2 regions of the Pseudescherichia sp. genome follow, and region 2 is predicted to be linked to the other one. Evidence: predicted binding sites of a transcription regulator. Region 2 holds the regulator's gene; the other holds the start of a gene.

Region 1 (4,214 bases), on a different contig from region 2:
GCAAGTACAAGGTGTTCCATGCGATGTACGAAGATCACATGAAGTACCGTCAGCTGATGCAGGAGGGAGCATGAGTCAATCATGGCAGCAGGCCACCGCCGCCTGGAGTATCTATAGCGAGGCGCTGGCCGGGCTGGGTCAGCACCTTAGCGAGCCGCAGTGGGAGGCGCTGCTGGCCGAGCTGCGCGGCTGCAAAGGCAAGATTGTGGTCACCGGCGTAGGCACCTCCGGCATTGCGGCGCGTAAAATTGCCCATATGCTGGCCTGCGTGGAGCGCCCGGCGATCTACCTGAACGCCACCGATGCGGCGCATGGCGATCTGGGCTTTTTACGCGCCGACGACCTGATGATCATGCTCTCCCGCGGCGGTAACTCCGACGAGCTAACGCGACTGCTGCCTGGACTTGCGGCCCGCAGCGTGCCGCTGGTCAGCGTGACCGAGAACGCCGATTCAGCAATTGCTCGCGCCTCCCGGCTGGTGATCTCCACCGGCGTGCAGCGCGAGATCGATCCGCTGAATATGCTGGCAACCACCTCCATCGTGCTGGCGCTGGCGATTTTCGATGCTGCCTGCGCCTGCCTGATGAGTGAGAGCGGCTATTCGAAAGAGAGCCTGCTGGCGGTGCATCCCGGCGGCGACGTGGGCGTTACGCTGCGCGGCCAGCGGTAATATATCTACAGACCAGTACTGTTGCAGGGTTTTGTAGGCTGGGCAAGCGAAGCGCCGCCCGGCGGCGCGATGCTTGCCGGGCCTACAGGCTAGTGCATGACCTGATGAAAAAAAGGCCGCATCAGCGGCCTTTTTTCATATCCATAAAGGATTATGCATAAACCGGGAAGCGGGCGCAGACATCCAGCACTTTCTGTTTGGTGCTTTCAATGACCGCTTCGTCGTTGATGTTGTCCAGAATGTCACACATCCAGCCAGCCAGCTCTTTCACTTCCGCTTCTTTAAAGCCGCGGCGAGTCACAGCCGGAGAACCGATACGGATACCGGAGGTCACAAACGGGCTCTTCGGATCGTTTGGCACGCTGTTTTTGTTGACGGTGATGTTGGCGCGGCCCAGGGCAGCGTCAGCTTCTTTACCGGTCAGGTTCTTATCAACCAGATCCAGCAGGAACAGGTGGTTCTCGGTACCGCCAGACACCACTTTGTAGCCACGGTTCAGGAACACCTCTACCATCGCTTTAGCGTTTTTGGCAACCTGCTGCTGGTAAACCTTGAACTCTGGCTCCATCGCTTCTTTCAGCGCAACCGCTTTTGCCGCGATAACGTGCATCAGCGGGCCGCCCTGCGCGCTTGGGAAGACAGCGGAGTTCAGCTTTTTGTACAGCTCTTCATCACCGCCTTTAGCAAGGATCAGGCCGCCACGCGGGCCCGCCAGGGTTTTGTGGGTAGTGGTGGTCACAACGTGCGCGTGCGGAACCGGGTTCGGATACACGTCAGCGGCAATCAGACCCGCAACGTGCGCCATATCAACGAACAGGTAAGCGCCGATGCTGTCGGCGATTTCACGCATTTTTGCCCAGTCAACGATACCGGAATAAGCAGAGAAACCACCGATGATCATCTTCGGCTTGTGCTCTTTAGCCTGCTTCGCCATGTCTTCGTAATCAATTTTACCGGACTCATCAATACCGTAAGGGATGATGTTGTACAGTTTGCCGGAGAAGTTAACCGGGGAGCCGTGAGTCAGGTGGCCGCCCTGCGCCAGGTTCATCCCCAGCACGGTATCACCCGGCTGCAGCAGTGCAGTGTAGACCGCGAAGTTAGCCTGGGAGCCAGAGTGCGGCTGCACGTTCGCGTAATCAGCGCCAAACAGCGCTTTTGCACGGTCGATAGCCAGCTGCTCAACCACGTCAACGTATTCGCAGCCGCCGTAGTAGCGTTTGCCCGGATAGCCTTCGGCATATTTGTTAGTCAGCTGAGAACCCTGGGCCTGCATAACGCGCGGGCTGGTGTAGTTTTCGGAGGCGATCAGCTCAATGTGCTCTTCCTGACGTACTTTCTCTTGCTCCATCGCCTGCCACAGTTCGGCATCATAATCGGCAATGTTCATTTCACGCTTTAACATCCGCATCTCCTGACTCAGCTAACGGTAATTTTCAATGGCCCTCGGGGCAACGGCGACCAGTATAACCGATCCATTTTCTGATAACAGGTCTTGACATGGGTTTTTACGCAAACGATTGGCTCCGCGTGGCGTAAGGGTTTGTCGGATATGCACCCACCTCAAGAATCACGATTTCTTTTCAGGTTTATCGTGCAAATTTTTCATGACATTACAACACAGCGGAAATACGCTATTAACCATTTACAATACAGGGGAACTTTTATAAGATGCATTTAAAATACAACTTATAGAAAAAATCATTAAGGAAAAGGCAATGCTCGACGCTCAAACTATCGCAACCGTAAAATCCACTATCCCTCTACTTGTTGAGACCGGCCCGAAGCTGACGGCGCATTTCTATGACCGCATGTTTAAGCACAACCCGGAGCTGAAAGAGATTTTCAACATGAGCAACCAGCGCAACGGTGACCAGCGTGAAGCGCTGTTTAACGCCATTGCCGCCTATGCCAGCAATCTTGAGAACCTCCCGGCGCTGCTGCCTGCGGTGGAGAAGATTGCCCAGAAGCACACCAGTTTCCAGATCAAACCTGACCAGTACAACATCGTCGGTGAACATCTGCTGGCCACCCTTGATGAGCTTTATAGCCCAGGTCAGGAGGTGCTGGAGGCGTGGGGCAAAGCCTACGGCGTGCTGGCGGGCGTGTTCATCAACCGTGAAGCCGAGCTGTATGAAGCCCATGCTACGCAGCCCGGCGGCTGGGAGGGCACCCGCGCCTTCCGCATAGTGGCCAAAACGCCGCGCAGCGCGCTGATCACCAGCATTGAATTTGAGCCGGTCGACGGTCAGCCAGTAGCCGAGTACCGTCCGGGCCAGTATCTCGCCGTCTGGCTGAAACCGGAGGGTTTCCCCCACCAGGAGATCCGCCAGTACTCCCTGACCCGCAAGGCCGATGGTAAAGGGTATCGCATCGCCGTGAAGCGTGAGCCTGGCGGCCAGGTTTCCAACTGGCTGCACGACGAAGCGCGCGTGGGCGATGTGGTCCAGCTGGCTTCTCCGGCAGGTGACTTCTTCCTCGACGTGCCTCCGCACGCTCCGGTGACGCTGATCTCCGCTGGCGTGGGTCAGACCCCGATGCTGGCGATGCTGGACACCCTTGCCAGCGCGCAGCATCCAGGCCAGGTGAATTGGTTCCATGCCGCTGAGAGCGGCGAGGTACACGCCTTTGAAGATGAAGTTGCCGCCCTGGGCAGCACGCTGCCGCACTTCCAGGCGCACACCTGGTATCGTATTCCCACTGAGGCAGATCGCAACGCAGCACGCTTTAATAGCGAAGGGCTGATGGATTTAAGCAAGTTGGAGGGGGCGTTTAGCGACCCGACGATGCAGTGCTATCTCTGCGGCCCGGTCGCCTTTATGCAGTTCGCGGCGAAGCAGTTGATTGCCCTGGGCGTTGATGCCGATCGCATCCACTACGAGTGCTTCGGTCCGCACAAGGTTCTCTAAGATCTCGCTTACCCCGGCCCGTAAAATGGGGGCTGGGGTAAGCCTGCGGGCGATTAGATAGCCGCGTCGTCCTCTTCGCCGGTACGGATACGCACTACGCGCGCCACGTCGAAAACGAAAATCTTACCGTCGCCGATTTTCCCGGTCTGCGCTGTGCGGATAATGGTATCCACGCAGGTATCGACGATATCGTCGGTCACTACGATCTCAATTTTTACCTTCGGCAGAAAATCTACCATGTACTCCGCGCCACGATACAGCTCGGTGTGGCCCTTCTGGCGACCAAAGCCTTTCACCTCGGTGACGGTCATTCCGGTAATGCCGACTTCCGCCAGCGCTTCACGCACATCATCCAGCTTGAAAGGTTTAATAATCGCATCAATCTTTTTCACGGTGATCCCCTAATTCTTTTGCCTGTCAGCAGCTCGTAATCGATTGCTCACACTACCATATTTCACGTGCGTGTGCGGCCTACTCTTTAAAGTCGTTGGCGTCCAGCTCGTGACGTGAAAGCAGCTTATAAAACTCGGTGCGGTTACGCCCGGCCATGCGCGCCGCGTGCGTCACGTTGCCCTTGGTGATCTGCAGCAGCTTGCGCAGATAGTTAAGCTCAAACTGGTTCCGGGCGTCGGCAA
Region 2 (4,214 bases):
GAGCGATCCGCCAGCTTGCCGCCCAGGTAGTTGCCGATGGAGAAGCCCACCCCAATCAGGACCAGCATCGCGGTAACAAACAGCGGCGTAGCATGGGTAATCTCATGCAATACCGGGGCGATGTAGGTATAGAGCGTAAACATTGCCCCTGCGCCCAGCACGGTGGTCAGTAAAGCTGACAGCACCTGCGGACGCACCAGCACGGCCAGCTCTTTACGCACCTCCGGACGCTCTCCGGCGCTGCCTTTTGGCAGGGAGAAGAAGAGGCTCAGCATCGAGATCACGCCAAGGCCCGCGGTGGCGAGAAACGACATGCGCCAGCCGATGGTTTCACCCAGCCACGTTGCCGCCGGTACGCCGCCGATATTCGCGATGGTCAGCCCCATAAACATGGTGGCCACCGCGCTGGCCTGCTTCTCTTTCGGCACGACGCTGGCTGCCACGACCGACCCCAGGCCAAAGAAGGCACCGTGGTTAAGGCTGGTGATGATGCGCGAAAGCATCAGGGTGGTGTAGTCGGGAGAGAGTGCGGACAGCACGTTGCCCAGGGTAAAGATTGCCATCAGGAAGATCAGCGCGCTACGGCGAGCACGATGGGAGAGCAGCAGCGTCATCAGCGGCGCACCCACCATGACGCCAATGGCGTAGGCGCTGATGAGCATTCCCGCTGCCGGAATAGAGACATCTACTCCGCGGGCGATAGTTGGCAGCAGGCCCATCGGGGAGAACTCGGTGGTCCCGATGCCAAATGCCCCAATCGCCAGGGCCAGCAGGGGAAAGTTAATTTTCATATTTTGACTCCAGAATTGCCGTGTCGATCAGGCGACACTGTCACAGAAGTCAAAAGCATGACATTTATCACAAAAAAACAGAAGTTATCAAACTAACAAAAGTTTATTGCCATTTTGATAACAATTAACGCGGCGCCAGAGGGGATGCCGAAACAGAGGGAGAGGGCTCTCCCTCATGCTAAATCAATTTAACGCAGCGGTCAGCGCACCAGCAACAATCAGGCCCAGCACAACAACGGTCGTCATCAGGGAAAACTTCAGATCTGCACTCATCAATTTCTCTCCATTCTAATTACCCCACAAAAAGTGAGCTTGCGCATTTTTACACATTTATGGGCAAAAATCTTCTTTGATTTGGGGTGATATGCGTTTTAACGCTTCCCCTTTTCATCAAGATAAGACAAAATTCCACGCTAAATTTATTCGCGTACCGGCCATAGACCCCTCCTGACGTTCCGTGTCGTTTTCCCGGCGAATCGCATCCCCAAAAGTTGCGTGCAGGCTGAGTAGAGGCAAACGTTTACCTACACTATTTTCAGGAGCTTACGTCGTGGTTTGGAGTGACATTGAATGGCAACTATAAAAGACGTAGCGAAACGAGCAAACGTTTCCACCACAACCGTATCACATGTAATTAACAAAACGCGTTTTGTTGCAGAAGAGACGCGTAACGCAGTGTGGGCAGCCATTAAAGAGCTGCACTATTCACCCAGCGCCGTGGCTCGCAGCCTGAAGGTTAACCATACCAAATCGATTGGCCTGCTGGCGACCAGCAGCGAAGCGCCCTATTTTGCTGAGATTATCGAGGCAGTAGAGAAGAACTGTTTCCAGAAAGGCTACACCCTGATTTTGGGTAACGCCTGGAACAACCTCGAGAAGCAGCGTGCCTATCTGTCGATGATGGCGCAGAAGCGCGTCGATGGCCTGCTGGTAATGTGCTCTGAATACCCTGCCCCGCTGCTTAGCATGCTGGAGGAGTATCGCCATATCCCTATGGTGGTGATGGACTGGGGTGAGGCAAAAGCCGACTTCACCGACTCGGTCATCGATAATGCCTTTGAGGGTGGCTATATGGCTGGCCGCTACCTGGTCGAACGCGGCCACCGCGAAATCGGTGTGATCCCCGGCCCGCTCGAGCGTAATACCGGCGCAGGCCGCCTGGCCGGCTTTATGAAAGCGATGGAAGAGGCGCTGATTAACGTACCGGAAAACTGGATTGTGCAGGGCGACTTTGAACCTGAGTCCGGCTACCGCGCGATGCAGCAGATCCTCTCCCAGCCGCATCGCCCTACTGCCGTGTTCTGCGGCGGCGATGTGATGGCGATGGGCGCGCTCTGCGCCGTCGACGAGATGGGCCTGCGCGTGCCGCAGGATGTATCGCTGATTGGGTATGATAACGTGCGTAACGCTCGCTTCTTCACCCCTGCACTGACGACCATCCACCAGCCTAAAGATTCGCTGGGTGAAACCGCATTCAATATGCTGATGGACCGCATCGTCAACAAGCGTGAAGAGTCGCAGTCGATTGAGGTTCATCCCCGGCTGATCGAGCGCCGCTCGGTGGCCGACGGCCCCTTCCGCGACTATCGTCGTTAAGCATCCGCCGCCGATCAACGCCTCGGGAGCCGTTTACACTGGCTCCCGCAGCCACTCCCGATTAAGCGTTTCGCTATCCCCTAAATAGTCCAGCAGCCAGCCCAGCGCGGGCGAGTTATCATTTTGCTGCCAGGTCAGGCAGCAGGCCGCATCCGGAAACGGCTCCTCCAGCTGCAGCTCCACCCACTCACCGCGATCGAGCCACGGCCTGGCAAAATGGCCTGGCACCATGCCGATGCATAGCCCGGCGCTCAGGCACTCGGCGGAGGAGGTCCAGTCCGGCACCACCATTCGCCGCTGGTTGTCCAGCAGCCATGTGATGCGTTTGGGCAGTAGCCGGGAGGTATCCTCCCATACCAGTGACGGCCAGCCGCGCAGGAGATCGTCGCTCAGCGGGCCATCCATACCCGCCAGCGGGTGATGAGCGGCCACGACGCAGCGCCAGTTGAGCATGCCCATATCGCGAAAAGCAAAGCGCCCACCCACCGGTATGGCCTGGGTCGCACCGATAGCCAGCTCCACGCGCCCATCGGCCAGCGCATCCCAGACGCCGTTAAACACCTCTTTTTGCACCAGCAGCTCAACGTCTGAAAAATGACGATAGAAGTCGACAATCATCTGCCGGGTGCGCTCGGGCCGGACGATATTATCCACGGCGATAGCAAGCTGGCCACGCCAGCCGTTAGCTATCTGCTGGCACTGCTGTCGGGTGACCTGCATTTTTTTGATGACAGAACGCCCCTCCTGCAAAAACCAGCTTCCTGCCGGGGTTAACACCACGTCCCGGTGCCGTCGTTCAAACAGCGGCACGGCCAGCCACGCTTCAAGCTGTCGTACCGTGTAGCTGATGGCGGAGGGAACCCGGTGCAGCTCCTGAGCAGCGGCGCTAAAGCTTCCGGTACGAGCCACGGTATCTACGACGTCAAGGGAGTAATCTGACCACATATTCTGCCTGCAAAAAATTTGAATGCACTGCGCAAATATTACCGTTTCACAACCGGTAATGCACTGCCTACACTTTGCCGCTTTGTGATCTGCACTGTTTAACCTCTATCGTGAAAGAGAATAAGAAGGAAAGATGATGTTACCTGGTAAAGGATTTTTAGTCTGGCTAGCGGGATTGAGCGTGCTGGGCTTTCTGGCAACGGATATGTACCTGCCGGCGTTTACGGCTATTCAGCAGGATCTTAATACCCCTGCATCGGCAGTAAGTGCCAGCCTTAGCCTGTTTCTGGCCGGCTTTGCCCTTGCCCAGCTGATATGGGGCCCGCTCTCCGATCGCTTTGGCCGCAGGCTGGTCCTCCTCTGCGGGCTGGGACTGTTTGCTTTTGGCTGCATCGGCATGCTATGGGTGCGCGACGGCACCATGCTGCTGATACTGCGTTTTGTTCAGGCCGTGGGGGTATGTGCCGCCGCGGTCACCTGGCAGACGCTGGTAACGGACTACTATCCGGCTCAGCGGGTTAACCGTATTTTTGCCACTATTATGCCGCTGGTTGGGCTCTCCCCCGCCCTCGCGCCGCTGCTGGGAAGCTGGATCCTCGCCCACTCCCACTGGCAGAACATCTTTATGGTGCTGTTTGTTATCACGCTGCTGCTGATGCTGCCCGCACTTCGCCTTAAAAAACCGGTAAAAAAGTATCATCCGCAAACGACACCCGTTACCTTCGGGCTGCTGTTACGCTCTCGCTTTTACTGCGGAAACGTCACCATCTACGCCGCCTGCTCAGCCAGCTTTTTCGCCTGGCTTACCGGTTCGCCGTTTATTCTCAGTGCTCTGGGCTATGGCCCCGCGGCGATTGGCCTGAGCTATGTCCCGCAAACCAT

Evidence for each region. Region 2 encodes PurR, which represses purine synthesis genes. Its sites were predicted from a motif close to CANGCAAACGTTTGCNTG; they were not measured.
Region 1: glyA (serine hydroxymethyltransferase) is a predicted target of PurR. The motif match lies at 2,180-2,197, and genes of this name have one in related genera.

What each region holds. Positions count from the first base shown of each region.
Region 1 is NZ_DAMBWA010000011.1:39,739-43,952, reverse strand. It holds gene RTX96_RS15085 (FGGY-family carbohydrate kinase) at 1-74, shown strand, start outside; gene RTX96_RS15080 (SIS domain-containing protein) at 71-670, shown strand; gene glyA (serine hydroxymethyltransferase) at 822-2,075, opposite strand; gene hmpA (NO-inducible flavohemoprotein) at 2,389-3,579, shown strand; gene glnB (nitrogen regulatory protein P-II) at 3,633-3,971, opposite strand; gene glrR (two-component system response regulator GlrR) at 4,051-4,214, opposite strand, start outside.
Region 2 is NZ_DAMBWA010000005.1:264,503-268,716, reverse strand. It holds gene RTX96_RS09850 (MFS transporter) at 1-791, opposite strand, end outside; gene RTX96_RS09845 (YnhF family membrane protein) at 975-1,064, opposite strand; gene purR (HTH-type transcriptional repressor PurR) at 1,362-2,387, shown strand; gene punR (DNA-binding transcriptional activator PunR) at 2,421-3,332, opposite strand; gene punC (purine nucleoside transporter PunC) at 3,469-4,214, shown strand, end outside.